3 regions of the uncultured Faecalibacterium sp. genome follow, and region 1 is predicted to be linked to each of the others. Evidence: a T-box and tRNA genes for the amino acid it is inferred to sense, from the RefSeq annotation. Region 1 holds a T-box; the other regions hold tRNA genes.

Region 1 (10,435 bases):
AGAGGGCTGGCCTTCTTGATGGTCTCCTCGATCTCGCCGCAGGTGGTCTTTTCGTCGCAGACCAATGCCAGATCACGCTTGACAGCAGCGTAGGGACTGAGCGGCTGATAGCGCAGCTCACCGTCCACACAGGACATGAGAGCCTCGTAATCCAGCTCGCCCAGATAAATATTCTGGCTATCCTTCTGATCCTTTGCAATTTCCAGCTCGCCGTTGATCTCGTTGGACAGCTTGCCAAACACACCCAGACGCTTGTCACCACAGTAAACAGCGGCGCTGATGCCGGGGTGCAGCCACGGGGTGGTCTCGCGCTTGTAGTCAAAGCTCAGGCCAAAGCCGGCTGCCAGTGCTTCCAGTGCACCCTTGACCGTGAAGAAATCTTCTTCGGGGCCGAATGCACCAATGCAGAGGGTCTGGCGCTCGTGCGGATGCTCGTTGATGGGCAGTTCCTTGGCAAGATACACCGGTGCCATCTCGAACAGACGGCCTTCCGTGTTGCCCTTCTTGAGATTGTCCACAATGACGTTCAGCATGGAGGGTGCCAGCAGGGTACGCATGATGGACAAATTCTCGCTGATGGGGTTCAGGATGCGGATGGCCTTGCGGGCTTCATCATCCGCCGGGATGTGCAGCATATCCAGTTCTGCGTTGGAGTAGAAAGCCAGCGTGGAGGCCTCATAGAAGCCCTGTGCGGCCAGCAGACGCTTGGTCTTGAGCTGCTGCTTCTGGTCATAGTTCAGACCGCCGTTTGTAACGGAGGCAGTGTTCAGGAAGGTGGGCACAATGTGGTCGTAGCCGTACTCACGGATGACCTCCTCGGCCAGATCCGGGAAGCTCTCCACGTCCTCGCGGTACAGGGGCGCGGACACGTCCCAGCTGCCATCGGCCTGTACATCCACCGTGAACTCCAGACGCTGCAGAATGTCGATCATGGTCTGATCCGGCACGATGATACCCAGCACGCCGCAGATCTTAGCCGGAGTGGTAACGATGTGCTTGCGCTCCATCGGGCGGCCATCGGTCAGGTCATATTCCAGTGTGGTGATGTCGCCGCAGTCCAGCTCCTGGATCAGGTGCAGGGCACGGGCAAGGCCCAGTTCAGGAGAGTGACGGTCCACGCCCTTCTCGTAGCGGGCAGAAGAGTCGCTGTTCTGGCCCAATGCGCGGCTGGTCTTACGCACGCAGTCGCGGGCGAAGGTGGCACACTCAAACAGCAGGCTGGTGGTGTTCTCATCCATGCCGGAGTTTGCGCCGCCCATGATGCCGGCAAGTGCCACCGGCTTTTCGGCATCGCAGATGACCAGATTGTTGGGGTTCAGAGTGAACTCCTTCTCATCCAGCGTGACGATCTTTTCGCCCGCATGGGCGCGGCGCACATCGATAGTGCGGCCGGCGACCTTGTTCAGGTCAAAGGCGTGCATGGGCTGACCCATTTCCAGCAGGGTGTGGTTGGTGATATCCACCACATTGCTGATGGAGCGCAGGCCGCACAGAGCCAGATGGCGCTTCATCCAGCGGGGAGACTCGCCCATGCGGATGTTGCGCACATAGTGTGCCATATAGCGGGGGCACAGGTCCGGAGCCTCCACCTTGACGGTGATGGGCGCATCCGGCTCGCAGACAGTCTTGTAGTCCATGGCGGGCATGTGCAGGGGCTTGCCCAGAACGGCAGCCACCTCGCGGGCGATGCCCAGAACGGACTGGCAGTCCGGGCGGTTCGCGGTGATGGAGATATCAAAGATATAGTCGTCCAGACCCACCACGGGAGCAATGTCGGTGCCGGGGACAGAATCCTCGGGCAGAATGAGCAGGCCGTAGACCTCAGAGCCCGGGAACAGGTCGTCGTTCAGGCCCAGCTCTTCGCCGGAGCACAGCATACCGTTGGACTCCACGCCCTGCATCTTGCGGGCCTTGATCTTGATGCCGCCGGGCAGGGTGGAGCCATCCAGAGCAGCGGGCACGCAGTCGCCCAGCTTCATGTTGGCGGCACCGGTGCTGATGCGGATGTCGTGGCCGTAGTCGCCGCAGTCCACCACACACTTGGTCAGGTGGGTGCCCTCCTGCTTTTCCATCTCCACGATCTTGCCGACGACCACCTTGCTGATGCCTGCATCCAGCGGGATCAGCTCTTCGACCTCAAAGCCGCAGGAGAAGAGCTTTTCCTCCAGTTCCTGCGCAGTAACGTCGACATCTACAAATTCTTTTAACCAGCTGAAAGGTACTTTCATTGTCTCTTCTCTCCCCTCTTATTCGTGGAACTGCTTGAGGAACTGCAGGTTGTTCTCGAACATCAGGCCGATGTTGTTGATGCCATACTTCAGCATGGCGATACGCTCGATGCCGATGCCGAAGGCGAAGCCGGAATACTCGTCCGGGTCGATATTGCAGTTCTCCAGCACCTTGCGGTTGACGACACCGCCGCCCAGCACCTCGATCCAGCCGGTGTGCTTGCACAGCGGGCAGCCCTTGCCGTGGCACTCGAAGCAGCTCACGTCCACCTCCACGCTGGGCTCGGTGAACGGGAAGTAGGAGGGACGCAGGCGGGTGCGGGTGTCAGCGCCGAACAGCTTCTGCACGAAGGTATTCAGTGCGCCCTGCAGGTCGCCCAGCGTGATGCCCTTATCCACCACCAGACCTTCCATCTGGTGGAACATGGGGCTGTGGGTGGCATCGGAGTCGGAGCGGAACACACGGCCGGGCATCAGGATCTTGATGGGCGGCTTCTGAACGTCCATGGTGCGGATCTGGCCGCCGGAAGTCTGGGTACGCAGCAGGAACTCCTCCGACAGGTAGAAGGTGTCCTGCATGTCGCGTGCCGGGTGATCCTTGGGCACGTTCAGGCGGGTAAAGTTGTGGTCATCGTCCTCGATCTCCGGGAAGGTGCCCACCGAAAAGCCCATGCCGGAGAACACGTCGATGATCTGGTTGGTGATCAGGGTCAGCGGGTGCAGGCCGCCCATGGGGCGGGTCTTGGCGGGCAGGGTGATGTCCACCGTCTCGGCAGCATTGCGGGCAGCAAGCTCTGCCTGCTTCACCTGTTCTGCAGCAGCGTCGTAATCTGCCTGAACCTTTGCCTTGAGTTCATTGATGATCTTGCCCATAGCGGGGCGCTCTTCCGGCGCAACGGTGCGCAGGTTCTTCATCAGGGCAGGGATCTTGCCGTTTTTGCTGAGGTACTCCTGCCAGAAGGAGGCCAGCGTTTCCTTGCCGGACACCTGACCAAGGCTTTCAGCGGCCTGTTTTGCCAGCTCGTCGATCATTGCTTGCATGGATGTTCTCTCCTTTATTCTTCGTGTTGATGAGCGGAGTGCAACAAAAAAGCTCCGTCCCCCGCCCGATTTCTCAGGCAAAAGGGACGAAGCTGTTGATTCTTAGCTCCGCGGTACCACCCGGTTTCCACCCGTGCACAGATGCCGGGCGGCTCTCAGAACGCCGTAACGGGGCGTGGCCGTTCTGTACTACTGCTGTTTCGCACAGACCGCTCAGGAGCGAACTTCAGCACAGATACACCCGGAAGCCCTCTCAGCCGGTGAAGCTTCTCTCTTTGCCGTGTACGCCATGCCTACTCTCTCCGTCGCTGCGTTTGGGAGTATTCAGGTTTTATAACCAAGAGCTATGTTACCACATTTCGGGACAGTTTGCAAGGGCTGCGCAGTTACTTTCCGCAAAAATCGCGTTCGATTGAGTTTTTTTCACAAAGCCGCAGCCATTATGAATCGTTTATGTCATCCATTATGAGCTGAAACAATTCTCCCAGGTCGATTAGTGGCGCAAACTCTTTATCAACTTTGTAATCATCTGAAATTTTTACCACGACCACACCGTCGATCTGCTGGATATATCCTTCCTGCGGATAGACTGGCATCTGTTCCAGCTCTGTTCTGCTGTACAGTTCCCCATACTGTTCCACCGAGCAATGCTTGAGTTTTGCCGGAGTAATATCCCTGAAAACCGCTTTCCAAGACGCTCTGGCCGAGTAATCGTTCAGCCAGAAGCGGCCCATCTGCGCATACGGATTTGCATAGAGGTAATACTCCCTCTTCATAAAACTGGAGTTCGAGCTGGGTCTGCCCACAAACAGTACCGGCAGCTGCTCGTTATCGTCAAAATATCCGCTGCTCATCAGGTCGTCCGCAATGTGATCCGACATGCTCTTGAGTGTTTTTCTTCCCTCATACATAGCTTCCTGATCGATCACGGCAGAGCAGACATTGCCATAGACGACCAAAACCGCAAGTACTACAGCCCCTGTCCGGGCAGCACGTACATACTTTTTTACCATAGGCTGATTTGTGCGCGTCCCTTCAAGCAGCAGCAGACATACTGGCACGAACAGATTCAATCCTTCGCCCATCTGCAAAAGCCAGACCGCCTCGCTTGTGATCAGCATGATGGCATTGCACATGATGGGCAAAACGATCAGCGCTGCCACTCCCAGAAGGATATATTCCCAATTTTTCCGGTGAAGCATTTTTCTGAAGCGGTTCAGCAGTCCGATGCTCAGCGCCAGAAATACCAAAACGAAAAAGCCCACCGGCTGCAGAATGTTATGCCGATAGTAATTCTGAAAAAAGTAAGCTCCAAACAGTTGGTAGGTCTCTGCAATGGCATTGGGCAGATTTTTCAGTATAGAAAGTACCGAAACATCCGCTCCTCCATTATAACTTGCCATCTGCCATCCACATGCCCATACGATCAGCTTTGTGAGCAGGAAATACAAAACCATTCCTGCAGCTGCGCTGCAAAGACTTCTTCCAATGTGGGCATGGACCTTTTCTCTGTCCACATTGCGGAACAGAAGCAGCAGAAGATATGTCAGCAGGAGCAGACAAAAGTTATCAAGGCTCGTCTGATAGCACGCAAGGCTCATGACCAGAAGCAGTGCTCCCTGTACGACCGCTTTTCTAAAATCTGCGGCACGAACCACACGCTCTGCCGCCAGAACAGAAAACAAAAATGAGCAGCCAAACACCGGCGACTGAAACCGATATGACAGCTGTATTCCAGTGACCGTGCTGGCCAGAACAGCCATACCCGCCAGATAGGTCACGACAGAATCCTTCTCTGTAAAAAACTTCCGAAGCAGGGTAACAGCCAGCGCCGACATGGAAAGCGTCAGCAATGAATTGAAAGGTTCCGTCTGGATGCCAAACCGCAGCGCATCGATCACCGGCCAGAGCCATCGGCCCGTGACTACCTGCCAATAGCCGCCGAAGAACCATGTATTGTTCCACAATCCGTCAAATGTATTGGTCAGCCGCTGGCTGATCAGCAGGAAAAACACTACCGCCGAAAACAGCAGCATCACCAGAAAATATCTTAGATCCGATATATCCAGCCCAAGGTCGTCCGGTTTCTGTACATCGATTTTTTCTTTCATCGTTATTTTCTCCATCTGTCCTGTTTTATGTTCTCAGTCTCATTTGTTATTCATCGATCAGATAATCCTCTGAAATTTTGATCACATATACACCGTCCATTTCCTGCATGGAGCCTTTCTCAGGGAATGTCGGCATTCGTTTGATTTCTTCTGTCCGGATCAGTTCGTCATATACCTCATCACTGCACAGCTCCAGCTGCATCGGTGTGAGGTCACGAAACACCGCATTCCATGAATAGCGCATTGTAGCGGCATTTTCTTTTTCGAAAAGGCCCACCTGTGCGTAGTCGTTCGCATCCCAATAGATGACGTGTGTCCGGAACAGTGGGCTTGCACTGGGGCGGCCTACCAGCATCACTGGCAGTTTTTCCGGCAAATCATAATAGCCCTCTGCCACCAGCTCATCGGCCACAAGGTCCGCGATTTGTTTTGTTGCCTTGCGTCCCTCATACATCGCCTGCTGATCGATAGCCGACATGAATACGCTCCCGTAAACGACAGCAGCCGCCGTAAGCAGGATCAGTGCTTTTTCTGCTTTATTCCAGCATTTGCGGAACGCATCACAGGCTGTTTCTCCCTCCCGGCTGCTGTCCAATAGCCAGAAACAGACCGGCAGGAACAAGGCCAGACCTCCGGACATGGGAATATAAAACGACGCCTGCGAGGTTGCCACCATAAATACCGTGCACATCATGGGCAGCACCAGCAGCGCTGCTGTGCCATAGAAAGTGTTTTCCCAATCCTTCCGGCGTATGAGCCGAACCAGTCTGCACGCAAGCGCGGCACCCACCACACAAAAAATCAAAACAAATACAACTGCAGTTTCCTGCAGCATATTGTGTTTTACAAGGGTGCCAAAGAAATACCGATAAAAAAGCTCATAGCACTTTGCAACGCTGGAAGGAAGATTTTTCAGAATTCCAGACACTGAAATATCTGCACCACCCTGGTAATCGGCCATCGCCGTTCCCGTCGCCCACAGTGTAATCTTTAAGATCAGCAGATACAGCACTGCGCCGGATGCAGCACTTGCCAGGCTTTTGCAAATATATTCCCGAATCTTTTGTTTTTCTCCATTCTGGAAAAGTAGTAGGAGAAAATAGGCCAGCAGCACCAGACAGAAACAGGCAAGGTTCGTCTGGTACAGGCCAAGGCTCAGTGCCAAAAGCACCGCTGCCGGCACAATGCTGCTTACGGCTGATTTTCCCCGGATCACGTGCTCTGTAGCCAGCATTGCAAAGAAAAACGAAAATCCGTACTCCGGTGCAATGAAGTGAAACGAAAGATAGCACCCGACCACAACATTGGAAACATAGCATAAACCTGCGAGCCAGTCAATGCAGGATGTTCTCATCCATGCCGGTTTGAAGAGCATATGAAGCCTGGTGACTCCAAGAGAAACCAGCACCAAGCACACCACCGCATTGATGGGTTCTAGCTGCAGACTGAAACGCAGAAAACTGGTCACCAGCCAAAGCCATCGTCCGTTGGAAAGCTCCCATGCTCCCGCCATGTACTCAGCCGTTGTCCACAGACCATCCACTGTGTTCGTCAGCTTCAAGCTGATCAGCGGCAAATAGACCATCACCGCAAAGCCCAGCATCACAAAGAAATATTTCTTATCCAACTCCCGCAGCCAGTGTCTGATATCTGCTTTTATTTTTACAGACATGATATTCCTCCATCCATAAACTTCTGCTTTTCAGTATATCAAACTCTTCCACATGGTTCAATAAAAAAATCCCCTGCCGGGCAGTCGGCAGAGGATCTCTGTATCAGGATGCTTTATTTTGCCACGATTTCTGCAGCCAGTGCATCCATCTGCGCTTCGGCAGCAGCATTGGCAGCACTGCGGATGGTGACCACAGTATCACACACGGCGATGTTCTTCATGCTTTCCAGCTCGGCGCGCATGAGCTTTGCGGCCATGGGTGCCCATGTGCCATTCTCCATCAGACCCACCGTGCGGTTCTGGAAGTTCTTGGTCTTGAGGTGGGTCAGCAGATTTTCCATCGGCGGGAAGAGGAAGCCGTCGTAGGTGGCGCAGGCCAGCACGATCTTTCCGCAGCGGAAGGCTTCGGTGACGGCATAGGACACATCCGTGCGGGTCAGGTCCATCTCCACGACCTTTGCGCCCTTTGCTCGCAGCTTTTCTGCCATGAGGTGGGCTGCTGCACGGGTGTGGCCGTGGATGGAAGCACTTGCCACAAGGATCTTTTCCGGCTCCTCGGGCTTGTAGCTGGACCAGATGTCGTAGTAGTTCAGGTACTTGCCCAGATCTCCGGTCAGCACCGGGCCGTGCAGCGGGCAAATGGTCTGGATGTCCAGAGCCGCAGCCTTTTTCAGCAGCGCCTGCACCTGCGGGCCGTATTTCCCCACGATGTTCAGGTAGTAGCGGCGGGCTTCGCTGGCCCAGTCGGCCTTTTCGTCAAACTTTGCCACAGCGCCAAAGCGACCGAAGCCATCCGCGGAGAACAGCACCTTTTCGGTGGATTCATAGCTGACCATGACCTCCGGCCAGTGCACCATGGGGGCAAAGACAAAGGTCAGGGTGTGGGTGCCAAGGCTCAGGCTCTCGCCGTCCTTCACCACCACGCGGCGCTCCTTTGCCACAGCATCAGTGCCAAAGAACTGATCCATATACAGGAAGGTCTTGGCGTTGCCCACCACCTGCATCTCCGGATAGAGTGCCGCCAGCTTTGCGATATTTGCGCCGTGGTCCGGCTCCATGTGGGAGACCACCAGATAATCCGGCTTACGGCCTGCCAGAGCTTCGGTCAGGTTTTCCAGCCACGGCTCGGTAGCGCGGGCATCCACCGTGTCCAGAACGGCGGTCTTCTCGTCCAGAATGACATAGGAATTATAGCTCACGCCGGTGGGCACCGGATACTGGCTCTCGAACAGGTCGATGGTGGTATCATCCACGCCAACGCCCAAAATGGCTTCACTGATCTTGTTTACGCTCATAATGCTCGGTCTCCTTATTTATATTTTTGCAGTGCCGCGTTTCTGCGGCGGTTGTTTCTGAGAACAGTTCCTATCATACCACATCGTCAGAAAAATCGCAAGGGATAACGTGGGAATATTCTGCACATCAGAGCTCTTCCCCATTCTCCGGCAGACGTGCCGCCACCGGTTTGCCCGGCTCAGCATCCAGTTCCAGCAGAGCGGCAGCAGCGCTTTCGTCCATGGTCTGCACCGCGCGCAGCTTGCGGCTGATGGCACGGCTGCGCACGCCAATGAGATTATCCAGCTCTTCGTCGGTCTGGCGCAGGCGCTGCTGCATCTTGGAAAGTCCCTGCCCGAACTTGTCAAATTCGGTCTTCACCGCACCCAGCAGCTGCCATACCTCACCGGAGCGCTTCTGGATGGCAAGGGTCTTGAAGCCCATCTGCAGGCTGTTGAGCAGCGCTGCCATGGTGCTGGGGCCTGCAATGTTCACCTGATAGTCCCGCTGCAGCACTTCCAGCAGGCCCGCGTTCACCACCTCGGCATACAAACCCTCGAAGGGCAGGAACAGGATGCCGAACGCCGTGGTGTAGGGCGGCTCCACATATTTTTCCCGGATGTCCTTGGCCTCGGCCCGCAGCACCAGCTCCAGTGCGTGGCGGGCGTTCTCCACGGCCTGTGCGTCGCCGGATGCCTGCGCATCCTGTAAATGGGCATAGGTGTCGCCGGGGAACTTGGAGTCGATGGGCAGCCACACCGTGCCGCCGTCCGCGCCGGGCATCCGGATGGCGTACTCCACCCGCTGGGTGCTGCCCGGAATGGTGGCCACGTTGGTGTCGTACTGTTCCGGGGCAAGGATCTCTTCCAGAATGGCTCCCAGCTGGATCTCACCCAGAATACCGCGGGTCTTCACACCGGAAAGCACCTGTTTCAGCCCGCCCACATCAGCGGCAAGGTTCTGCATTTCGCCAAGACCCTTGTACACCTGTTCCAGCTGGTCGTTCACCGCCTTGAAGCTTTCGGTCACCCGCTTCTGCAATGCATCCTGCAGCTGTTCGTCCACCGTATGGCGGATCTCGTCCAGCTTCTGGGCGTTCTGGGCCTGCAGGGCAGTCATGCCCTCGGCAAGGGTGCGGCGCATCTCTTCCAGCTTGCGGGCGTTGGAGGCTTCCAGCCCCTGCAGGCGCTGCTCCATGGTCTGCTGCTGAGTGCCCTGCCCTGCGGCAAGGGCGGTGCTCATGCTCTGCACCGAGGCCTGCAGCGTTTCACTGATGTGGCCCATAGCGGCAAGGTTCTGCTGCGCCATCTCTGCCAGCTTCGCGTCCATCTGGCGGTTCTGCGCTTCCAGCTGCTGACGCAGCCATTCCTTCCGTTCTGCATCGTCCCGGTTTGCGGCAGGCTTTGCCGAGCGGTACAGCAGCAGGGCCATCATCAGGCAGATGGCCACCAGAAGCACCGTGTAAAGAAACGCTAAAAATTCCATAATGTCTCCTATTGCAAAATCCGGGCTGTGCAGCTGCAAAGCCCGGATCTGCGTGCCTTATATTATTTTGTCTGTTCTTCCCAGAAGGCAGCGGCTTCGTCCAGCCAGCCATCCGCAGCCGTGCCGCGGCCAAGGCCGATGCCATGGGCTGCGTGGTCATATACCACTTCTTTGTAAGGTACGCCATGCGCGGCCAGTGCCTTGCTGAGGGCCGGCCCCTGCAGCGGCCAGCACAGCAGGTTCAAGGTCAGGTCATCCCTGCCATACCAGAAGTACACCGGCGGATAGTCCTCTGTGATCAGGTCGGCAAGGCTGTATTCATAGTAGAACCGGCCGCACACAAAGGGGTCGATGCCCACACGGTAGATTGGTGTGATCTCGGAAAACTGCACGATGGGATACGCCAGGATCACTGCGCCGGGCTTGGGCAGGCCATAGTTTTTATAGCCCAGAGCGTCCGATGCAAACAGGCCCGCCAGTTGTCCGCCGGAAGAATAGCCGATCAGGGCGTAGCTTTCCGTCTGCACGCCGAACTGCTGTGCGTGGCCGGTGATGTACTTCACCGCCCGTGCAATGTCCTCCATGGGGCCGTTGTTGTCGTTATCCGGGTAGGCGCGGTAGCG
Region 2 (10,435 bases), on a different contig from region 1:
CAGCGCGTTCATTTTATCCCGCAGAGTGCTGAGCCGCTCCATATGGGCCTGCCACTCGTTCACCGGGTCGCCACCGGTGACCCGGCACACGTCAAAGATCAGCTTCCACAAAGCCTCCATTGCGGCATCCGCGTCCAGCTCCGGGAAGACCTTCTTTGCCCACGGCACACTGGGCAGGGCCGCAATGGACCACTGCACCCGGTCGTTCATGGTGTACTCCTGCCACTCCTCCATAAAGGCGCGGCGGGCGGCATTCACCCGGCTGATCTTATTGCCGTCAATGCCCGCATACAGCTCCGGGTCGTCCGCAATGAGATGCAGTACACACACGCCGCCCTCGCTTTCAGCATAGTCAAGATAGCGGCGCAGCTGCCATGGCTTGAGGTCGGTCAGGGCCTCCTCGCTGCCCAGCTCCATGCGGGCACGGGCCACAGCGTCATCGCTCCAGTTCACCTGCACATCCCGGGCACCGGCTTCGTAGGCACTGCGCACGCACAGCCGCGCCAGCGGCGCGCCCTCCAGCGGGCAGTTGATGATGAGGGTCTGTCCGGGCTGTGGGTTCACCCCCACCCGGACGATGAAATCGGCATATTTTTTCAGCAGTTCGTCAAAGTTTTCCACGGTAGAACCTCCTGCGGTGTAAAAATCATGTTTTTCTGTTTTTCAGTATACCCGGTACAAGCCGTTCTGTCCAGTAAAAAGAAAACAGACACCTCCCGCTGTTGAAAAAGCAGGAAACGTCTGTTATACTGTCTTTTGAAAGTGCTGTCTACATACGGCAGGCGGTCTATGCCTTTTCGGCCCTGCGTCGGGAAGACGAACATTTTTGTCGTACCCCAGACGCTTTGCAGCGAAGGGGGTGATGCTTCATGACGCTTTTAGAAACTCTGGCTCTGCTCACATTGCTTGCAACCGTGAGCTTTGGCATTTTCGATATCGCGTGGAAGATCTTCAACAACAAAAAATGACCGCCCTCAGCGTCCAAACCTGAGCGGTCATCTTTTGATTATCGCGCCGGAAAGGTACTGACCGTTTGCCAGACAGCACTTTCTTTATTTGTATTATAGCACAGCCCCGCCGAAATTGCAACGGCGGGGCTGTTTTTATCGCCTGAAAGCGAAATTTTCTCAGAACTCGATCTTGCTCTCGATATAAGCTTTCAGCTCGGAGATGGGCATACGAACCTGCTCCATGGTATCGCGGTCACGGACGGTGACGCAGTTGTCGGCGGCAATGCCCTTGGCCTCGTCGCCCACGGTGTCAAAGTCCACGGTGATGCAGTACGGGGTGCCGATCTCGTCCTCGCGGCGGTAACGCTTGCCGATGGAACCGGTATCGTCGTAATCCACCATGAAGTACTTGCTCAGCTCGTTGCGGATCTCCATGGCCTTCTCGCCCAGCTTCTTGCTCAAGGGCAGCACAGCGCACTTGTAGGGAGCCAGAGCCGGATGCAGATGCAGCACGGTGCGGATATCCTCCTTGCCCTTGCTGTCGGTCAGGTGCTCCTCGTCGTATGCTTCGCACAGGAAAGCCAGAGCCACACGGTCACAGCCCAGAGACGGCTCAATGACGTAGGGGATGTAGTGCTCGTTGGTCTCGCTGTCGAAGTACTCCAGGCTCTTGCCGGAAGCTTCCTGATGGCGGGTCAGGTCGTAGTTGGTACGATCCGCGATGCCCCACAGCTCACCCCAGTCGGTGAACGGGAAGGCGTACTCGATATCGGTGGTAGCGCGGCTGTAGAAGGCCAGCTCTGCAGGCTCGTGGTCACGCAGGCGCAGGTGCTCCTTCTTGATGCCAAGGCTCAGCAGCCAGTTCTCGCAATAGTCCTTCCAGTAAGCGAACCATTCCAGATCGGTGCCGGGCTTGCAGAAGAACTCGCACTCCATCTGCTCGAACTCACGGGTGCGGAAGGTGAAGTTGCCCGGGGTGATCTCGTTGCGGAAAGCCTTGCCTACCTGGCACACGCCGAAGGGCAGCTTGCGGCGGGTGGTGCGCTGGATGTTGGCAAAGTTGACAAAGATGCCCTGTGCGGTCTCAGGACGCAGATAGCAGGTGGAAGAGCTATCCTCAGTAACGCCGATGGCAGTCTTGAACATCAGGTTGAACTTGCGGATGGGGGTAAAATCGTGCTTGCCGCACACCGGGCACACGATGTCCTCATGCTCTGCGATGAAAGCATCCATTTCGTCAAAGCTCATGGCATCCACGTTCACCTCGGGGTGCTCCTCGCCGATCAGCTTGTCGGCGCGGTGGCGTGCCTTGCAGGCGCGGCAGTCCAGCAGGGGGTCCGAGAAGCTGGAGACGTGGCCGGTGGTCACCCAGGTCTGAGGGTTCATGATGATGGCTGCATCCAGACCCACATTATAGGGGCTCTCCTGCACGAATTTCTTCAGCCATGCCTTTTTGACATTGTTCTTGAACTCGACGCCCAGCGGGCCGTAGTCCCAGCTGTTGGCCAGACCGCCGTAGATCTCGGAACCGGGGAACACATAACCACGGTTCTTGCAGAGATTGACGATCATATCAAGGGTCTTTTCGCTCTGTTCCATTGTAGTACATCCTTTCCGTCCGCGGCTGGTTTGCCGTGTCGTTGTTGTATCGTTCCGGCAGCTTTCCCCACTGCCGGGCGTGCTTTTCAAAGGGAAAGCACAGTATCTTTACTGTACCATGTTTTGCGCCGCTTGTAAAGCCGAAAACCGGCCTGCTTTGGGGAACAGACCGGTTTTTGCACTTATTTATGGTATTTCATTCCTGCATTGATGGTGCAGGCACGGTAGATCTGTTCCGTGAGCACAAGGCGGGCCAGCTGGTGGGGCATGGTGATGCGTCCCATGCTGAACTTGAGTGCAGCGGCCTTTTTCACCTCATCGGACAGGCCGTGGGACGAGCCGATCACAAAGGCCACGTCTCCTGCCCCACTGTTTGCGCGGTCGGCAAGGAACTGCGCCAGCTCGTCGGAGGAGATTTGCCTGCCCTCAATGCACATAGCCACGATGGCAGCGCCCTTGCGCACGTTGGACAGGATGGCCTTGCCCTCCTTGTCCAGTGCCTTTTTTACCACGGCATCCGAGGCGTTTTTCTCCTCGATCTTTTCCTCCGGCAGCTCGATGATGCGGAAGGACGCGAAGGCGGCAAGGCGCTTCTGGTACTCGGCCACGCCCTCGGCGAAATATTTTGCATTCAGCTTGCCCACACAGATCAGGTCGATGTTTTGCATTGCAGTTTCCTCTTCTATATAGAAACGATTTAAAATTGTCTCCGCTTCGCTCTGACAATAACAGCGGAATTTCCATTTTTATTTTCGTGTTTGTCGCGGCCTGCGGGCCGCTCCAAACACATTTTCACGGGTGGGGTCGCTGCCGGAAAATGCATTTTCCGCTGCGCGACGGCTGCAAGCCGACAGCAGCAAGATGCCGTTTGCCGTTGCAGCCTTTCTTGTGAAAAGGCAAATTGGAAAAATCCGCAGATTTTTCCAATTTGCAATCCTTAAAATCACCTTCCGCTAAGAATGGCAGAGCGAAGCGGAGCCATTTCTCAATAAAAAGCGTTTTACAGCAGACTCATCTGCTCGCCCTCGTCCTCGGCGCGGAGCAGCGCACCGGTAGCGGGCAGGCTGCGCACACGGTAGCGGTGGGGGTTCGCCAGTTCCAGCGTGTCCGCCGGCACCACCGAAGCGATGGTCTGGTTCTTTTTCAGGGTGACCACCGCCACGCCCTGACTGTCGCGAGTGGCCTTGGCCGCGATCTGCGCCGTGCCAACCAGCAGCATCCGGCTGGCGCTGGTGCGGATGGCAAGCTCCGTTTCCTCCGGCAGGAAGAAGAGCTTTGCCAGCGGTTCCTTGTCGCAGTAGGCCTTGAGCAGCTTACGGCGGTTCTGCTTGGTGGCATAGGAGCTGAGCGGAATTTTCGCGCACTTGCCGCTGGCAAAGAAGAACAGCATATAGCCGCTGTAGTCGCTGGTGATCACCATGGAGAGCACGTTCTCGCCCTCGTCCATGCCCAGACGGCCCGGGATGAAAATGCCCATCTGAGCCACCTTGCCGTCCTCCAGCTCAGCCAGACGCACCTTGTACACCTGCTGGCGGTCGGTAAAGAACAGCGCTTCCACGTTGTTGCGGGTCTCGATCTGCTGCACGATCTCGTCGCCTTCCTTCAGCTTATGGGCACCGGCGGTGCGCAGACCCTGCGGCGGGATCTTTTTGAAGTAGCCCTCGCGGGTAAAGAACACCGTCACGGGGTAATCCGGCGCTTCTTCCTCCTCGGAGCCGTTCTCATCCTCAGGCAGATCGTACAGGATCTCGCTGCGGCGGGGCTGGCCGTACTTCTTGGCAACATCGTTCAGCTCATTGATGATGATGCGGCGGATGCGGGCGGGCTTTGCAAGGATATCGTTCAGGTCGGCAATGTCCTTCTCCAGCTGTTCGATCTCGCTGGTGCGCTTGAGGATATATTCCCGGTTCAAATGACGCAGCTTGATCTCGGCCACATAGTCGGCCTGCACTTCATCGATGCCAAAACCGATCATCAGGTTGGGCACCACTTCGGTCTCTTCCTCGGTGGTGCGGATAATTTTGATTGCCTTGTCAATGTCCAGCAGGATGGCAGCAAGACCCTTGAGCAGGTGCAGGCGCTTTTCCTTGCCGTGCAGGTCGTAGTAGGTGCGGCGGCGCACGCACTCCACGCGGAAGGCCGTCCACTCCTTGAGAATTTCGCGCACGCCCATCACGCGGGGCTGGCCGGACACCAGAATATTGAAGTTAGCGCTGAAGCTGTCTTCCAGAGGGGTAGCCTTAAACAGCTTTGCCATCAGCTTGTCGGCATCCACGCCGCGCTTGAGGTCCAGTGTCAGCTTCAGACCGTTCAGGTCGGTCTCGTCACGCATGTCGCTGATCTCCTTGACCTTGCCGGCCTTGACCAACTCTGCGATCTTGTCCATGATGGCCTCCACCGTGGTGGTTGGCGGGATCTGGGTGACCTCAATCATGTTTTCGCCCGGCACCACATTGTAGCGGGCGCGTACCTTCACGCTGCCGCGGCCGTTCTCGTAAATTTCACGCATCTGCGCTTCATCGTACAAAATCTGACCGCCGCCCACGAAGTCCGGGGCGGGCATGGTGGTGGAGATGTCGTGGTGCTCGTCCTTCATCAGGGCCACGGTGGTGGCGCACAGCTCTGCCAGATTGAACGAGCAGATGTTGCAGGCCATGCCCACCGCGATGCCCAGCGTGTTGTTGGCCAGAATGGTGGGGAAGGTGACCGGCAGCAGGGTAGGCTCGGTGGTGGTGCTGTCGTAGTTGGGCACAAAGTCCACGGTCTCCTTGTCGATATCCCGGAACAGCTCCTCGCACACACCCTCGAGCTTCGCCTCCGTGTAACGGGCAGCAGCGCAGGACATATCGCGGCTGTAGGCCTTGCCAAAGTTGCCCTTGCTGTCCACAAAGGGCACCAGCAGGCTCTCGTTGCCGCGGCCCATGCGCACCATGGTGTCGTAGATGGCGGCATCGCCGTGGGGGTTCAGGTGCATGGTGCTGCCCACGATGTTGGCAGACTTGGTGCGTGCGCCCTTGAGCAGGCCCATCTCGTACATGGTGTACAGCAGCTTGCGGTGCGCCGGTTTGAAGCCGTCGATCTCTGGCAGCGCGCGGCTGACGATGACGCTCATGGCGTAGGGCATATAGTTGGTTTCCAGCGTGCGGGTGATGGGGTCCTCCAGCACACTGCCGGCATTTAAAATTTCAACGCCGTCGCCCAGCTGCGGGCGCACCGGCTTGAGTGTTTTCTTGGTCGATTTTCTAGGCATCTTCTAACCTCTTGACGATTTTAAATGGGCGCCGCTCTCGCTCTGCCCATATTCAGCGGAAAATATTTTTTATTTTTGCAGTTCAGGATGGCCAGCGGGCCATCCTGAGCTGCTCTTTCACAGATGGAGCCGTTCCGGTTTTCTGCATTTTTCCCTTAAAATGCCGTGACCCGTTGGGGCCTTCTTCGTGAAAACGTGATTTGGAGCAGCCCGCAGGCTGCGACAAATCACCAAATTAAAATAACGTTACCTCTGTCATTGCCAGAGCGCAAGCGGAGGCAATTTAAAATCATCAGCTCACATCCAGATCGTCCAGATATTCTGCGCCGTGCTGCGCAATGTGTTCCTTGCGGCCTGCAAGGTTATCACCCAGCAGGATATCGAACACCTGCGCGGTCTGCACCACATCGGTGGGCATCACCTTGATCAGACGGCGGCTCTCCGGGTTCATGGTGGTCAGCCACATCATCTCGGGGTCATTCTCGCCCAGACCTTTGGAGCGCTGGATGGTATATTTTTTCTCTCCGATCTCTTCCAGAAAAGCGGCCTTTTCCGGTTCGGTGTAGGCAAAATAAGTGCGGTCTTTCGTTGTAATTTCATACAACGGCGACTCTGCGATATACACATAGCCCTTCTCGATCAGGGTCGGGGTCAGGCGGTAGAGCATGGTGAGCACCAGCGTGCGGATCTGGTAGCCGTCCACATCGGCATCGGTACAAATGACGATTTTATTGAACCGCAGATTATCGAGATTGAAGGTGGCCAGCTCCTTGTTGTGTTTGCCGCCCAGTTCCACGCCGCAGCCCATCACCTTGATGAGATCCACGATGACATCCGATTTAAAGATGCGGGCATAGTCGGCCTTCAGGCAGTTCAAAATTTTGCCGCGGATGGGCATGATGGCCTGATATTCACTGTCGCGGCTGGACTTGACCGCACCCATAGCGGAATCGCCCTCCACGATATACAGCTCGCGGCGAGATGCATCCTTGGTGCGGCAGTCCACGAATTTCTGCACCCGGTTGGCAAGGTCGATCTGGGTGGACAGCGTTTTTTTGATGCTCTGGCGCGTTTTTTCCGCATGCTCACGGCTCTGCTTGTTCACCAGCACCTGCTGGCAGATCTTCTGGGCCTCGTCCGGCTTTTCCAGAAAATACACTTCCAGATAATGCTTGAGGAAGTCGGTCATAGCCTGCGAGACGAATTTGTTGGTGATGGCCTTTTTGGTCTGGTTCTCGTAGCTGGTGCGGGTGGAAAAACTGGACGAGACATACACCAAGCAGTCCTGCACATCCTGAAAGCTAATGGCGCTCTCACCTTTTTTATAGAGGTTCTTTTCCTTCAGGTACTTGTTGATCTGATAGACAAAGGCGGTGCGCACCGCGTGCTCCGGGCTGCCGCCGTGCTCCAGCCAGGAAGAGTTGTGGTAATATTCCAGCATCTGCACCTTATTGGAGAAGCAGAACGCCGCGCTCATGCGCACCTTGTAATCCGGCTGGTCCTCGCGGTCCCGGCCGGATGCCTCACTCTCACAGCTGAACACCGGGGTCAGGGTATCCTCCCCTGCCACCTCGGCCACATAGTCCGCGATGCCGTGCTCATAGCACCAGCTCTCGTACCACGCCTTGCCAGTGGCAGGGTCTTTCTCTTTTTCATCGGTGAAGTTCAGGGTCAGGCCTGCGTTGACCACCGCTTGACGGCGCAGGGTATCCTTATAGTAGCTGCCGGGCACATCGATGTCGGTGAACACCTCGTCGTCCGGCTTCCAGTGAATGATGCTGCCGGTGCGGCGGCCCTTGTAGGCTTCCTTCTGCAGGCCGCCCACATTCTCGCCCTTTTTAAAATCAAGGTGATAGTGGTATCCGTCACGGTAGATATCGGCGGTCATCCATGCAGAAGCATACTGGGTAGCGCACAGGCCCAGACCGTTCAAGCCAAGGCTGAACTCGTAGTTATCCTCACCCTCGCCATACTTGCCGCCTGCATACATCTCGCAGAACAACAGCTCCCAATTGTAGCGCCCCTCGCCGTTGTTCCAGTCCACGGGCATACCGCGGCCAAAGTCCTCAACGATGACGCTGCCATCCTTACAGCGGGTCACGTTGATGGTATCGCCGTGGCCGTCGCGGGCTTCGTCGATGGAGTTGGAGACGATCTCAAAGATGGAGTGGGCGCAGCCCTCCACGCCGTCTGAGCCAAAGATAACGGCCGGGCGCTTACGCACACGGTCGGCACCCTTCAAAGAAGTAATGCTCTCGTTGCCATATTCCTGTTTTTTTGCCATGCTGCTCCTCCCGGCCCGGCCTTTCTTGCAAAAAGCGGGCCGTCTGTAGTCAAATCATAAAACGCCTCTGCCCTTTTCTTACTATAATATAGGTATACACAGAGAAAAAGGGCAAAAGCGCCTGAATTATTTCATTTTCATTAAACCATAGGTTGTTGAATTTGTCAATTTCTGTTTGGCACGCCCGCACACAGCACGTCCTGTGCCGGATGTGCCGAAAGCAGGTTGAAAAAAGTCATTCTTATTTTACGCGCTGGAGCGACCAAAATCAAGAAAGTTTCAATTTTCTGAAAAAAATTTGGATTTACCCCTTTACAAAATCGAAATTTCAGGTATAATAATCATCGTCCGGTGCGCCTCTGTAGCTCAGTCGGTAGAGCAGGGGACTGAAAATCCCCGTGTCATTGGTTCGATTCCGATCGGAGGCACCAGCTAAGGAAATCCAGCAGGGTTTCCAATATGCGGCCGTAGCTCATCTGGTAGAGCGCCACCTTGCCAAGGTGGAGGTAGCGAGTTCGAGCCTCGTCGGCCGCTCCAACAGGAGTGGAAATTCACTCCTAAATATGGTGACGTGGCCAAGTGGTAAGGCAAGGGTCTGCAAAACCCTCATCCACCAGTTCAAATCTGGTCGTCACCTCCAAAAGATTCCCGGAAGCTTCGGCTTCCGGGATTTTTTGTTTTTGCGCTGTTCCCTATCAGCCTCCTCGCCCTCTCCGTCACCTACGGTGACAGACTCCCCCTTTTGTCACCTGCGGTGACATCTTCCCCCGGAGCGGGGGAAGTCTTTCCTCAAAGGGAGAGCCTCTGGCGAAACCGGTCACTTTGCAGTTAAGCCGAAAAGTCTGCCGCAGTGCCGCACTTTCGCAGAAAGCGGCACTGCAAATGCCGTCTACCTTTACGCCCCCTCCAGTGAAAATGCAATGCCGGAGCTTCCGCGGACGCTCCGGCATTGCTCTCTTAAAAATTATTCTTCCGCTGAATACGGCCGGAGCAAGGCGTAGGCCATTCCAGATCGTCCCCCTCAGAACTTCAGCCGCATCTGGTACCACACCACGCCCCCGTGGGTGGAGCCGGAAACGCCCTCGTTCACAAAGCCGAACTTTGCATAGTAGTGCACCAGGGCCTCCTTGCAGGTCAGTACCAGCCCCTTCCGGCCTTGGGCCCGGGCGTCGGCAATGGCCTGCTGCAGCAGCTGCCCGGCGTACCCCTGTCTGCGGCAGGCCGGGATGGTGTTTACCCCAAAGATCATCTGCCAGGCACCATTCTCCCGGTGGAGGGAGGCGTCGGCGTACATCTCATCGGTCAGGTCCGGCCAGTCGGTGCAAAAGCCGTCCACAAAGGCCAGCAGCCTTTCCCCCTCCCACAGCAGCCAAAAATGATTGCCGTACTGCTGCAGCCGCCCGGCAAACTCCTCTGCCGTAGCCGCCTCTGCCGCCGGGAAGCAGGCCGCCTCCACCGCTGCAATGGCCTCCAAGTCCTTTAAGGTCCCCTTACGGATCTCCATAAATATTCTCCCCTCTTTTTCTTCCGAGTGTACCACAGTTCCTGCCCAAAGGCAAAGGTCCTGCCGGTTTTTCCTTTTTGGGCCATTTGCATCCGCTGCCGCTCCGTGTTACAATGGCTATATTGCATCCAAAAAAGGAGCTGACACGCCATGCCCGCCGAAAACCATACCACCCTCACCCCGGATACGCCGGTGCGCTACCTGAAGGGCGTTGGCCCCAAGACCGCTGAGCGGTTCGAGAAGCTGGGCATCGTGACGCTGGCCGACCTGCTGTGCCACTACCCGCGCAGATATATCGACTTCACCAAACCCTATTCCATCGCCGAAGCGCCCACCGATGTGGAGTGCGTCGTCAGGGCTGAGGTGTTCGCCAAACCCGGCGGGCGTATCCTGCCGGGCGGGCGGCGGATGGAGCGCATCACTGCCGGGGACGATGTGTCCAGTCTGGAGATCACATGGTTCAATAATCCGTATGCCGCCCAGAAGCTGCAGCTGGGGCAGGAATATTATTTTCAGGGCATCGTTACCGGCGGGATGCTGCGCCGCCAGATGGTCAACCCGCAGGTGCGCACCGCTGAGCAGATCAAGGCTTCTCCCTTTGAAGCGGTCTACCCCCAGACCGAGGGCCTGACCAGCAATGCCATCGCCAAGTGCGTGCGGCAGCTGCTGCCCCATGCAGAGCTTCTGCCCGACCCTCTTCCGCCGGAAATGCTGGCAAAATACCGTCTGCTCTCCAAGGCAGATGCCGTGCGGGCCATCCACTGCCCTGCCACCGAAGAGCAGGCCTATGCAGCCCGGCGGCGGCTGATCTATGAAGAACTTCTGGTTTTACAGCTGGGCATTGGCCG
Region 3 (10,435 bases), on a different contig from region 1:
AATCCCATCCGGGCCGGATTATAATGGATACAACGATGTGTTAACAGAACTCTGATGAGCTGTAAATATCAGGAGGAGCGTTATGGAACATTTCAACCCGATCCTTGGCAACGATACCACCGGCCAGAAATTCATCACCTGTGGTGAGATCATGCTGCGCCTGACCCCGCCGAACTACGAGAAGATCCGTATGGCATCCGGCTTTGAGGCCAGCTACGGCGGCAGCGAGGCCAACATTGCACTGGCACTGGCGAACCTTGGTGTGGACAGCACCTTCTTCAGCGTGGTGCCCAACAACAGTCTGGGCAAGAGCGCCGTGCGCTGGCTGCGTTCCAACGACGTGCACTGCACCCCTATGATCCTGACCGAGCCGAACGAGACTCCTTCCAACCGTCTGGGTACTTATTATCTGGAGACCGGCTACGGCATCCGCCCGTCCAAGGTCATCTATGACCGCAAGCACAGTGCCATTACCGAGTACGATTTCTCGCAGGTGGATCTGGATGCTTTGCTGGACGGCTACGACTGGCTGCACCTGAGCGGCATCACCCCGGCACTGGCACCCAACTGCCGCACCCTCATTCTGGATATGCTCAAGGTCGCCAAAAACAAGGGCCTGACCGTCAGCTTCGACGGCAATTTCCGCTCCACCCTGTGGAGCTGGGAAGAAGCCCGCGATTTCTGCACCGAGTGCCTGCCCTATGTGGATGTGCTGCTTGGCATTGAGCCGTACCACCTGTGGAAGGATGAGAACGACCACTCCAAGGGCGACTGGAAGGACGGCGTGCCTCTGCAGCCCAGCTATGAGCAGCAGGACGAGATTTTCCAGCACTTCATCGAGCGGTATCCCAACCTCAAGTGCATTGCCCGCCATGTGCGTTATGCGCACAGCGGCAGCGAGAACAGCCTGAAGGCCTTCATGTGGTACGACGGCCACACCTTCGAGAGCAAGCTGTTCACCTTTAATATCCTTGACCGCGTGGGCGGCGGCGATGCCTTTGCCAGCGGCCTGATCTACGCCATGCTGCACAACTACAGAGCCATGGATATGATCAACTTTGCGGTGGCAAGCAGTGCCATCAAGCACACCATCCACGGCGATGCCAACATCACCGATGATGTGAGCACTATCCGCAACCTGATGAACATGAACTACGATATCAAGCGGTAAGTTTTATCGCCGTACAGAGAACGCCCGCCGGGTCTCCCCGGCGGGCGTTGCTTTTTCTATCAGATATACCGCCCGGTGATGCTCTCCGGGTTCTGTCTTACCTGTTCCGGCGTACCTGCCGCCACGATGCGTCCGCCGGCATCGCCGCCGCCCGGCCCCATATCCACAAGGTAATCCGCATTGCGGATCACATCCAGATCATGCTCAATGACCACCACGGTGGCACCGTTCCCGATCAGCTTCTGGAACACGCCCAGCAGGGTCTGTACATCCAGCGGATGCAGGCCGATGGTGGGTTCATCGAACACGAACACACTGTCTGCCTGCCCCTTGCCCATCTCGCTGGCAAGCTTCAGCCGCTGGGCTTCGCCGCCGGAAAGGCTGGGTGTCTCCTCGCCAAGGGTCAGGTAGCCAAGGCCCAATTCTTTCAGTACCTGCAGGCGCTGGCGCACAAGCTTGCAGTCCGCACAGGCTTCCAATGCAGTGGACACATCCATGTCCATCAGGTCGGCCATGGAGGCTGGTTCGCCGTTCGCCGTGGGCAGCTTCACTGCCGCCGCTTCCCGGCTGTAACGCGAACCGCCGCAGTCCGGGCAGGGCACTTCTACGTCCGGCAAAAACTGCACATCCAAACTGATGACGCCGGTGCCGTCACAGGTGGGGCACCGCAGCTTACCGGTGTTGTAGGAAAAATCGCCCGCCTTATAGCCGTGGTCTTTGGCATCCTGCGTTTTGGCAAACAGCTTGCGCAGCTCATCGTGCACATTGGCATAGGTGGCCACGGTGGAGCGCACATTGATGCCGATGGGCGTTGCATCGATCAGCTTCACCTGCGCGATTTCCTCGGCCTCCACGCTTTTCACATGCGCTGGCAGGGCTGTGCCGTTCACCTTTGCCTGCAAGGCCGGGACCAGGCTTTCCAAAATCAGGGTGGTCTTGCCGCTGCCGGACACACCCGTAACCACGGTCAGCCGCCCCTTGGGCAGTTCCAGTTCCAGCGGCTTCACAGTATGGATGGCCGAGGTTTCCAGATGGATGCGGCCCTGTGCAAACAGCTCATTTTCCGGCACATGCGGCCGGGCGTTCACCCCCGCCCTGCCTGCAAGAAACGGGCCGATCTGAGAAGCCGCGTTCTGTTCAATTTTCGGAATGCTGCCCTGCGCGATCACATGTCCACCCTTTGCACCGGCTTCCGGCCCCATCTCGATCAGCCAGTCAGCTTCCTTTAAAATTTGGGTATCGTGATCCACCAGCACCACCGAGTTGCCGTCGGCCACAAGGTCGTGCATCACATCGGTCAGGCCTTCAATGTTAGAAGGATGCAGGCCGATAGACGGTTCGTCCAGCACATAGAGCACACCGGTGGTACGGTTGCGCACCGCACGGGCCAGCTGCATCCGCTGGCGCTCACCGGTGGAAAGAGTGGAAGCGGAGCGGTCCAGCGTCAGGTAGCCAAGGCCCAGCGAGAGCAGCCGTGCCGCTGCCGTCTGGAAGGATTCGCAGATATTGCGGGCCATGGGCCGCATCTCTTCCGGCAGACTGTCCGGCACACCCGCCACCCAATCGGTAAGCTGCACAAGAGTCATCTGACAAGCCTTGTCCAGCGTGATGCCCCGCAGCTTTGGGGTACGAGCCGCATTACACAGCCGGGTGCCGCCGCAGTCCGGGCAGATGCCTTGCCGCAGGAACTTTTCCACCCGCTTCATGCCCTTTTCATCCTTGACCTTGGAGAGGGCGTTCTCCACGGTATAGGTGGCATTGAAATAGGTAAAATCCAGCTCCCCGGCCTGATTGGAATTTTTGTTATGATAAAAAATGTGCTTTTTCTCCGCCGGGCCATGGAAAACGATATCCTTTTCCCGGTCGGTCAGGTCGCGGAAGGGCACATCGGTGCGCACGCCCATCTCCCGGCAGATATCCACCATCAGCGACCACATCAGGCTCTTCCACGGGGCCACGGCACCTTCGTCGATCGTAAGAGAATCGTCCGGCACAAGGGTGCTCTCGTCCACGGTCATCACCATGCCGGTACCGCTGCAGGTACGGCAGGCACCCTGACTGTTGAAGGCAAATTCTTCAGCGGAAAGCGCGCGCACGCTGGCACCGCACTGCGGGCAGAGCAGCGGCTTTTCTGCCGCCACGGCAAGGCTGGGTTCCAGCCAACGGCCGCACTGCGGGCAGGGATAGCTGGAAAGACGGGAGAACATCAGGCGCAGACTGTTCAGCAGTTCCGTGCCGGTACCAAAGGTGCTGCGGATGCCCGGCACAGCGGGCCGCTGATGCAGTGCCAGTGCAGCCGGAACATACAGCACTTCGTCCACCGATGCCTTTGCCGCCTGCGTCATGCGGCGGCGCGTATAGGTGGAAAGTGCGTCCAGATACCGGCGGGAGCCTTCGGCGTAAAGCACGCCCAGCGCAAGGCTGGACTTGCCCGAACCGGACACGCCCGCCACACCCACGATTTTGCCCAGCGGCACATCCACATTCACGTTTTTCAGGTTGTGCACCCGCGCGCCGCGGATCCTGATATGGTCGACCATCTTCTCTCCCCCCCTGCTGTCACTGCTTCTTTTTTAAATAGTATCCAATGCCAATGGCATCTGCCAGCGCCCAGCCGATGGGCACGCTGAGCCAGATGCCGGTAACGCCCAGCGGCGTGGCCGAAAGCAGATAGGCCAGCATCAGCGGCAGAGCAAACAGCAAAATGCTGCCGGTGATGGGGCCTTTGGTCAAACTACGCTGCATTGTTTCCGATTCTCCTTTTTATAACGCTGTTTCAGCCGGTGCACTGGCTCTGCCGCCGTCCCGCCTTGAAAGAGACTGCTCTCTTCCTGCAAACTTCTGACGGTACTCTCTGGGCGTGCAGTGCTTGATTTCCCGGAAGGTCTTTGTAAAGTAGCTGGTATCCGAAAAGCCGCAGTCGGCACCGATCTCGCCGATTTTCATGCTGGTGGAAAGCAGCAGCTCGGCGGCCTTTTCAATGCGGTACTGCTTGACATACTGGATGGGTGTGATCCCCAGCAGCTGCCGGAAGCTGCGCAGGCAGGCGCTCTCACTCAGGGCCACGCAGTCGGAAATGCGCTCCACGTTCAGTTCCTCAGCATAATGCTCTTCCACAAAACGCAGCATCTGTTTCATGCGCTGGGCCGCGATCTGCTCCTGCTGAGAGACCTTTGTTTTTCCACCCTCGCACTGCATTCCCAGCAGATGCACCGCCGCCGAAAGATGGTACCGCGCCTGATTCTCATAGTCAAAGACCTCTTGGGCCACTGCGTCCCAGACTTCCCGCAAATGGCAGAGCACGGCCTTCTGCCCGTCGTCTGCCTCGTCCAGCAGAAAGAACGCCGGTGCTCCCGGCTGAAGCAGCGGGTGTACGAGCTTTTGCCAGAAGATGGTATCCATGCCGCCGATCAGGCGCGGATGGAATACCCCGGAATGCAGCAGGGCATCCCCGGTCTCAGCCTGCTCCACCGCATGGAACACTCCGGAATTGACAAACACGCCCTGCCCGGTCTGCAAAACCAGCCGGGCTTTGCTCACGTCCACCGCCAGCGGGCCTTTTACGGCAAGGATGTATTCAAACTCTTCATGCCAATGCCATGCTACCGAGTAGCTTTTGAGGTCCTCTTCATAGCAGGCAATAGGAAACAGTGCGCTGCCGTGCTGCACCAGTTCCCTGCCCTCGTCATCCGCCACAACATCCGGCAGGCAGTTGAGCCCGCCCGCTGCTGCACAGCTGGTCTGAAATGCCACGATCAGCCATCTCCTTTCCGTCAAGGTGCACATCCGCATCCGCGCCGGTTTTGTTGTATCAATCGGGCGTTTTTATCCTAATATTCCGCTCCGATGTGTGATATTATTACATCAGCAAAGTACAAGATGCATTGCAAGTATAACACGCTTCCCGGAGGAACTCAAGATTTATGGTACAGCTTCTGCTTCCGATCATTTACATCTCGTTCATCAGTCTGGGCCTGCCGGATTCCCTGCTGGGGTCGGCGTGGCCCTCCATGTATCCGGCGCTCGGTGTGCCGGTGTCCTATGCGGGGCTGATCTCCATGATCATCTCCTTTGGCACCATTGTTTCCAGCCTGAACAGCGACCGGCTCACCCGTGCGCTGGGCACCGGAAAAGTGACCGCCCTCAGTGTGGCCATGACAGCTGCCGCGCTGTTCGGCTTTTCGGTCTCCACACAGTTCTGGATGCTCTGCCTGTGGGCCGTGCCCTATGGGCTGGGTGCAGGCAGCGTGGACGCGGCCCTGAACAACTATGTTGCCTTACATTATAAAAGCCGCCACATGAGCTGGCTGCACTGCATGTGGGGCATCGGCACCATGATCAGCCCCATGGTCATGGGCCGGGTGCTGGCAGGCGGCGGGCCGTGGACATCCGGCTACCGGTACATTGCCCTGTTCCAGATCCTGCTGAGCGCAGTGCTCTTTTTCAGTTTGCCGCTATGGCAGAGCCGTACTGCAGGCACCGACACCGAAACTGCTTCGACGCAGGCGTTGAGCCTTGGACAGGTATTCCGTCTGCCGGGTGCCAGAGAGGTGATGCTGTGCTTCTTCTGCTACTGTGCATTGGAGACCACGGCCGGTCTATGGGCCAGCAGCTACCTCACACTGACGAAAGGCGTTGCCGTCGGCACTGCCGCCAGCTTTGCCAGCCTGTTCTACATCGGCATCACTGCCGGGCGCGCCGCCTGCGGCTTTTTGACCCTGAAATTCAACGATACGCAGATGATCCGCATGGGTCAGTGCATTCTGGCCGCAGGGGTGCTGGCTCTGCTGTTGCCCGGGCCGCAGATCCTTGCCCTGAACGGTCTTGTTCTGGTAGGGCTGGGCTGTGCGCCCATCTATCCCAGTATCATCCACTCCACGCCGGAACACTTCGGCGCGGACAGATCGCAGGCGGTCATCGGCATCCAGATGGCAAGCGCCTATTTGGGCAATCTGGCCATGCCGCCGCTGTTCGGCCTGCTGGCAAACAACATCACTCCGGCACTGTTCCCTTTTTACCTGCTGGCACTGCTGGTGCTCATGGTATTCATGCACGAACAGCTGGTGCGCAAAACAAGCCGCTGCTAATTCTGCCATTCTCCTATTTCATATACAGCAAAAGGCTCCCTGTCCGGTCTCGGGCGGGGAGCCTGCTGTTTTAAAGGAGTTATTTACAGGATGCACCGGCTGATGGCGTTGGCGACCGCAAACAGTTCCTGCTGGCCGATAAAGCCGAACTTTGCCTCGTGTGCGTCCGCAAAGCAGACGGTCAGCTGCGATGCCTGCACCGGGTCGCCAAAGCCTGCCGTCTGGATCCCGAAGTGCAGCACCTTGCGGTACGGCAGCACAAAGATCTGCTGCCGGGTTCCGGTAACGCCCTGCATATCCACCATGATGATGCGGTGGGTGGTAAAGATCACCTGATCGCGCACCGTCTTGTAGGCACCCACGATGCTCTCACCGTCCAGCAGCAGCGCGCGGGCATTTTTGCAGATGTCCTTTTCCTGAAGGCGGATGAGGTTTTCCATTGGCTTATCACGGAATTCCATGGTTTTTGTCCCCTTTCCTGCGTGGTTTTCTGCCCTTATTGTAGCATTCCTGCAGGCGGTTTACAAGATGTGCTCTCGCCTTTTGGGCCGGGCTGTGCTATACTGTATGCCAAAGAGATTCTTATAAAAACGAGGTAACTCCCATGGAGATCATCATTCATCAGGCCATTCTGCACGTGCTGGACACCACCATGGATGCGCCTGTACTCAGCGGCAGCGGCATGGAAATGACCGCCGAAAAGACCGCCTATTTCCAGTACCACATCGAAAAGCTGCTTGCCAGCGACGATATCCGCCAGTGCCGCCCGCTGCCGGATTCCGCCTTTAAAAACGAGCTGGAGCACAACCACGATTTTGTGGACCTTTCCTGCCGCATCGCGGGCGTTCTGTTCGACTACATGCACGCGCACACCACCATTCCGGGGGCAGACCTTGCCGTGGTGGATTTTACCCGCGATGGTGAGCCGTGGCTGGGCATCCTGAAGTTGAACTACAAAAACGGCTACACCCACTACACCGAGAATGTGGAGGGTGCCCCGGTGAACTCCATCATCCAGCAGCGGGCCTGCCTGCCCAGCCAGAGCGGCAAGGTGGAGGAAGGTGCCCTTGTCAATCTGACCGACTACTCCATGAAGCTGCTGGAAAAAAAGTTCGACATCGACGGCCACAAGGATTTTTACCTTTCCACGGTAGTGTTCCAGTACACCACCGCCCAGCCGGAAAAGAAAAAGCTGCAGGCCATTCAGGAAGCCGCCGTGCAGGCCGTGCAGGAAAACTACGCAGATCAGCCCCACGTAGAGGCTCAGGTCGCGATGCTGATCGCCAATCAGGCCGCAGACAACGACAATCAGGTATCCATCCAGCAGGTGCGTCAGCAGTTGGAAGAGGAATATCCCCTTGCCGCCGTGCCCTTTGATGATTATGTGGAAAAGAGTGATGTGCTGGAAGCGCCTGAGCAGCCCGTGACCGTGACCCCTGCGCGCATCCGCCGCATGGAGAGCCGCAGCATCCACACCGCCAACGGCATTGAGGTGAAGATTCCCACCGAACTGCTCAACTCGGACAACGAGGTGGAATTTCTGCACAGCGACGACGGCAGCATTTCGCTGCTCATTAAAAATGTGATCCTGTAAGAAACGATTTAAAATTGTCTCCGCGCACGGATCGCACTCCGACAATATCAGCGGAATCATTATTTTCATATTTGCAAAAGCCGAAAAATCTGCGGATTTTCCGGCTTTTCTTTTTTCACAGGAAGGAGCCGTAACGAGAAACAACAAAAAAGCCATCGTTTTTGCATTTCTGCATCAACGATGGCTTCGTATTGGAGCGGCCGACGAGGCTCGAACTCGCTACCTCCACCTTGGCAAGGTGGCGCTCTACCAGATGAGCTACGGCCGCATATTGGAAACCCTGCTGGATTTCCTTAGCTGGTGCCTCCGATCGGAATCGAACCAATGACACGGGGATTTTCAGTCCCCTGCTCTACCGACTGAGCTACAGAGGCATAAGCGGTGCAATTATCCCTGCACCCTCCCGAGCGATTCTCGCGAATTTCGGGGCCCCCGCGAAAGCTTGCGAAGCAAGATTTTGTGGGGAAGAGGAGAAAGTCTGGCGTTCATCACGGCAGTCTTGCTTGCAAGACCGCCCGATGAACTGCAGGACTTTCGACGAAGCGACCCGGATCGGGCTCGAACCGACGACCCCCAGCGTGACAGGCTGGTGCTCTAACCAACTGAGCTACCGGGCCAAATGGTGGAAGTTAACGGGCTCGAACCGCTGACCCTCTGCTTGTAAGGCAGATGCTCTCCCAGCTGAGCTAAACTTCCACAAAATGGAGCGGCCGACGAGGCTCGAACTCGCTACCTCCACCTTGGCAAGGTGGCGCTCTACCAGATGAGCTACGGCCGCACATTCCATGTGTTTGTGCCGGACTGTTTACCGGCGACGCTGATTATTATACCGTACCGCCCGGAAATTGTCAACCACAAATTTGCATTTTCTGCAAAAAAGTTGGAAACCCGCCTGTCTGTATTCAAAAGACTTCACTTTTGCGCGCTTTACCTGTGTCATCATTCAAGTTTGCCATGACATACACGAAGAAAATTGATTTGCTTTCCCTTTTGTAAACTATTATAATGGAAAGTGTCATTTTGTCGCCTGTAAGAGCTGCGTCTGTTATGCCGCTGAGGGCATACAGGCGCGTTTTCGTGCGCAGAAATAGGAAAAGCCAGCATAAAGGAGCAAACACAATGTATAAGATCACTGAAAAAGTCGCGCTGAATCCCACCGTGACGAAGATGGTCATTGAAGCCCCGCTGATCGCCAAAAAGGCAAAGCCGGGCCAGTTTATCATTGTGCGCCCGTTTGAGGACAGCGAGCGCATCCCCCTGACCGTGGCCGGTTACGACCGCGAAAAGGGCACTGTGGATATCATTTTCCAGATCGTGGGCGGTACCACGATGGAGCTGAACAGCCTGCAGGTGGGCCAGAGTGTCCACGACTTTGTAGGCCCGCTGGGCCGCGCCACCGAGGTGGAAGGCCTGAAGAAGGTATGTGTCGTGGGCGGCGGCGTAGGCTGCGCCATCGCTCTGCCCATTGCCCGTGAACTGCACGAGCAGGGCTGTGTGGTGCACAGCGTGGTGGGCTTCCGCAATAAGGACCTGCTGATCCTTGAGGACGAGTTCAAAGCCTGCAGCGATGAGCTGCGCATTATGACCGACGACGGCAGCTATGGCACCAAGGGTGTTGTTACCGCTGCACTGGACGAGCTGGTGGCCGCCGGCAACCAGTACGATCTGGTCATCACCATTGGCCCGCTGATCATGATGAAGTTCGTGGTCAAGACCTGCCAGAAGCATGGCCTGAAGAGCATCGTTTCCATGAACCCCATCATGATCGACGGCACCGGCATGTGCGGCGGCTGCCGCCTGACCGTTGGCGGCGAGACCAAGTTCGCCTGCGTGGACGGCCCCGACTTTGACGGCGATCTGGTGGATTTTGATGAGGCAATGGCCCGCGGCACCATGTACCGCCCGTTTGAGGCACACGCCCGTGAAGCGGCATGCAATCTGCTCAATCAGGAGGTAAAATAAGATGGCTTTCAATATGGACCCGAAGAAGTGCCCCATGCCCACGCAGGACCCCAATGTGCGCAACAAGAACTTTAAGGAAGTTGCACTTGGCTACACCGAAGAAATGGCCGTGAACGAAGCAAAGCGCTGCGTGCACTGCAAGAACAAACCCTGCCAGACCGGCTGCCCTGTGGGCATCGATATCCCCGAGTTCATCGGCCATGTGGCCGAGGGCGACTTTGAAGCCGCTTATCAGGTGATCAACCGTTCCTCTTCCCTGCCCGCTGTCTGCGGCCGTGTATGCCCGCAGGAGAGCCAGTGCGAGGGCAAGTGCACCCGCGGCATCAAGAACGAGCCGGTGGGCATCGGCCGCCTGGAGCGCTTTGTTGCCGACTGGCACCGCGAGAATGTGCACACCGCCCCCATCGTGCCCGAATGGAACGGCCACAAGGTGGCCATCATCGGCGCAGGCCCTGCCGGCCTGACCGCCGCAGGCGATCTGGCAAAGCTTGGCTACAAGGTCACCGTTTACGAGGCCCTGCATGTGGCCGGCGGCGTGCTGATGTACGGCATCCCTGAGTTCCGTCTGCCCAAGGCCATCGTGCAGCAGGAGATCGACGGCCTGAAGAAGATGGGCGTTGA

Evidence for each region. The T-box of region 1 lies ahead of pheS (phenylalanine--tRNA ligase subunit alpha). A T-box ahead of a tRNA ligase gene usually reads a tRNA of that ligase, here a tRNA-Phe.
Region 2: it has a tRNA-Phe gene. The T-box ahead of pheS (phenylalanine--tRNA ligase subunit alpha) is inferred to sense a tRNA for this amino acid. The anticodon was not compared.
Region 3: it has a tRNA-Phe gene. The T-box ahead of pheS (phenylalanine--tRNA ligase subunit alpha) is inferred to sense a tRNA for this amino acid. The anticodon was not compared.

Annotation. Positions count from the first base shown of each region.
Region 1 covers NZ_FMFG01000027.1:396-10,830, forward strand. The annotation lists gene pheT (phenylalanine--tRNA ligase subunit beta) at 1-2,228, opposite strand, end outside; gene pheS (phenylalanine--tRNA ligase subunit alpha) at 2,247-3,269, opposite strand; T-box leader at 3,349-3,587, opposite strand; gene QZL71_RS09315 (glucosyltransferase domain-containing protein) at 3,710-5,380, opposite strand; gene QZL71_RS09320 (glucosyltransferase domain-containing protein) at 5,427-7,052, opposite strand; gene QZL71_RS09325 (FprA family A-type flavoprotein) at 7,166-8,347, opposite strand; gene rmuC (DNA recombination protein RmuC) at 8,475-9,812, opposite strand; gene QZL71_RS09335 (alpha/beta hydrolase) at 9,875-10,435, opposite strand, start outside.
Region 2 covers NZ_FMFG01000013.1:27,863-38,297, forward strand. The annotation lists gene QZL71_RS06435 (aminopeptidase) at 1-621, opposite strand, end outside; gene QZL71_RS06440 (glycine--tRNA ligase) at 1,128-2,549, opposite strand; gene rlmH (23S rRNA (pseudouridine(1915)-N(3))-methyltransferase RlmH) at 2,732-3,217, opposite strand; gene QZL71_RS06450 (DNA gyrase subunit A) at 3,550-5,799, opposite strand; gene QZL71_RS06455 (DNA gyrase/topoisomerase IV subunit B) at 6,092-8,083, opposite strand; tRNA gene QZL71_RS06460 (tRNA-Phe) at 8,439-8,514, shown strand; tRNA gene QZL71_RS06465 (tRNA-Gly) at 8,545-8,620, shown strand; tRNA gene QZL71_RS06470 (tRNA-Cys) at 8,649-8,723, shown strand; gene QZL71_RS06475 (GNAT family N-acetyltransferase) at 9,105-9,587, opposite strand; partial or broken gene QZL71_RS06480 (ATP-dependent DNA helicase RecG) at 9,738-10,435, shown strand, end outside.
Region 3 covers NZ_FMFG01000010.1:944-11,378, reverse strand. The annotation lists gene QZL71_RS05380 (sugar kinase) at 83-1,171, shown strand; gene QZL71_RS05375 (excinuclease ABC subunit UvrA) at 1,231-3,711, opposite strand; gene QZL71_RS05370 (hypothetical protein) at 3,731-3,916, opposite strand; gene QZL71_RS05365 (AraC family transcriptional regulator) at 3,935-4,924, opposite strand; gene QZL71_RS05360 (MFS transporter) at 5,095-6,258, shown strand; gene QZL71_RS05355 (PH domain-containing protein) at 6,342-6,719, opposite strand; gene QZL71_RS05350 (nucleoid-associated protein) at 6,863-7,852, shown strand; tRNA gene QZL71_RS05345 (tRNA-Gly) at 8,045-8,120, opposite strand; tRNA gene QZL71_RS05340 (tRNA-Phe) at 8,151-8,226, opposite strand; tRNA gene QZL71_RS05335 (tRNA-Asp) at 8,396-8,469, opposite strand; tRNA gene QZL71_RS05330 (tRNA-Val) at 8,473-8,548, opposite strand; tRNA gene QZL71_RS05325 (tRNA-Gly) at 8,555-8,630, opposite strand; gene QZL71_RS05320 (sulfide/dihydroorotate dehydrogenase-like FAD/NAD-binding protein) at 8,972-9,814, shown strand; gene gltA (NADPH-dependent glutamate synthase) at 9,816-10,435, shown strand, end outside.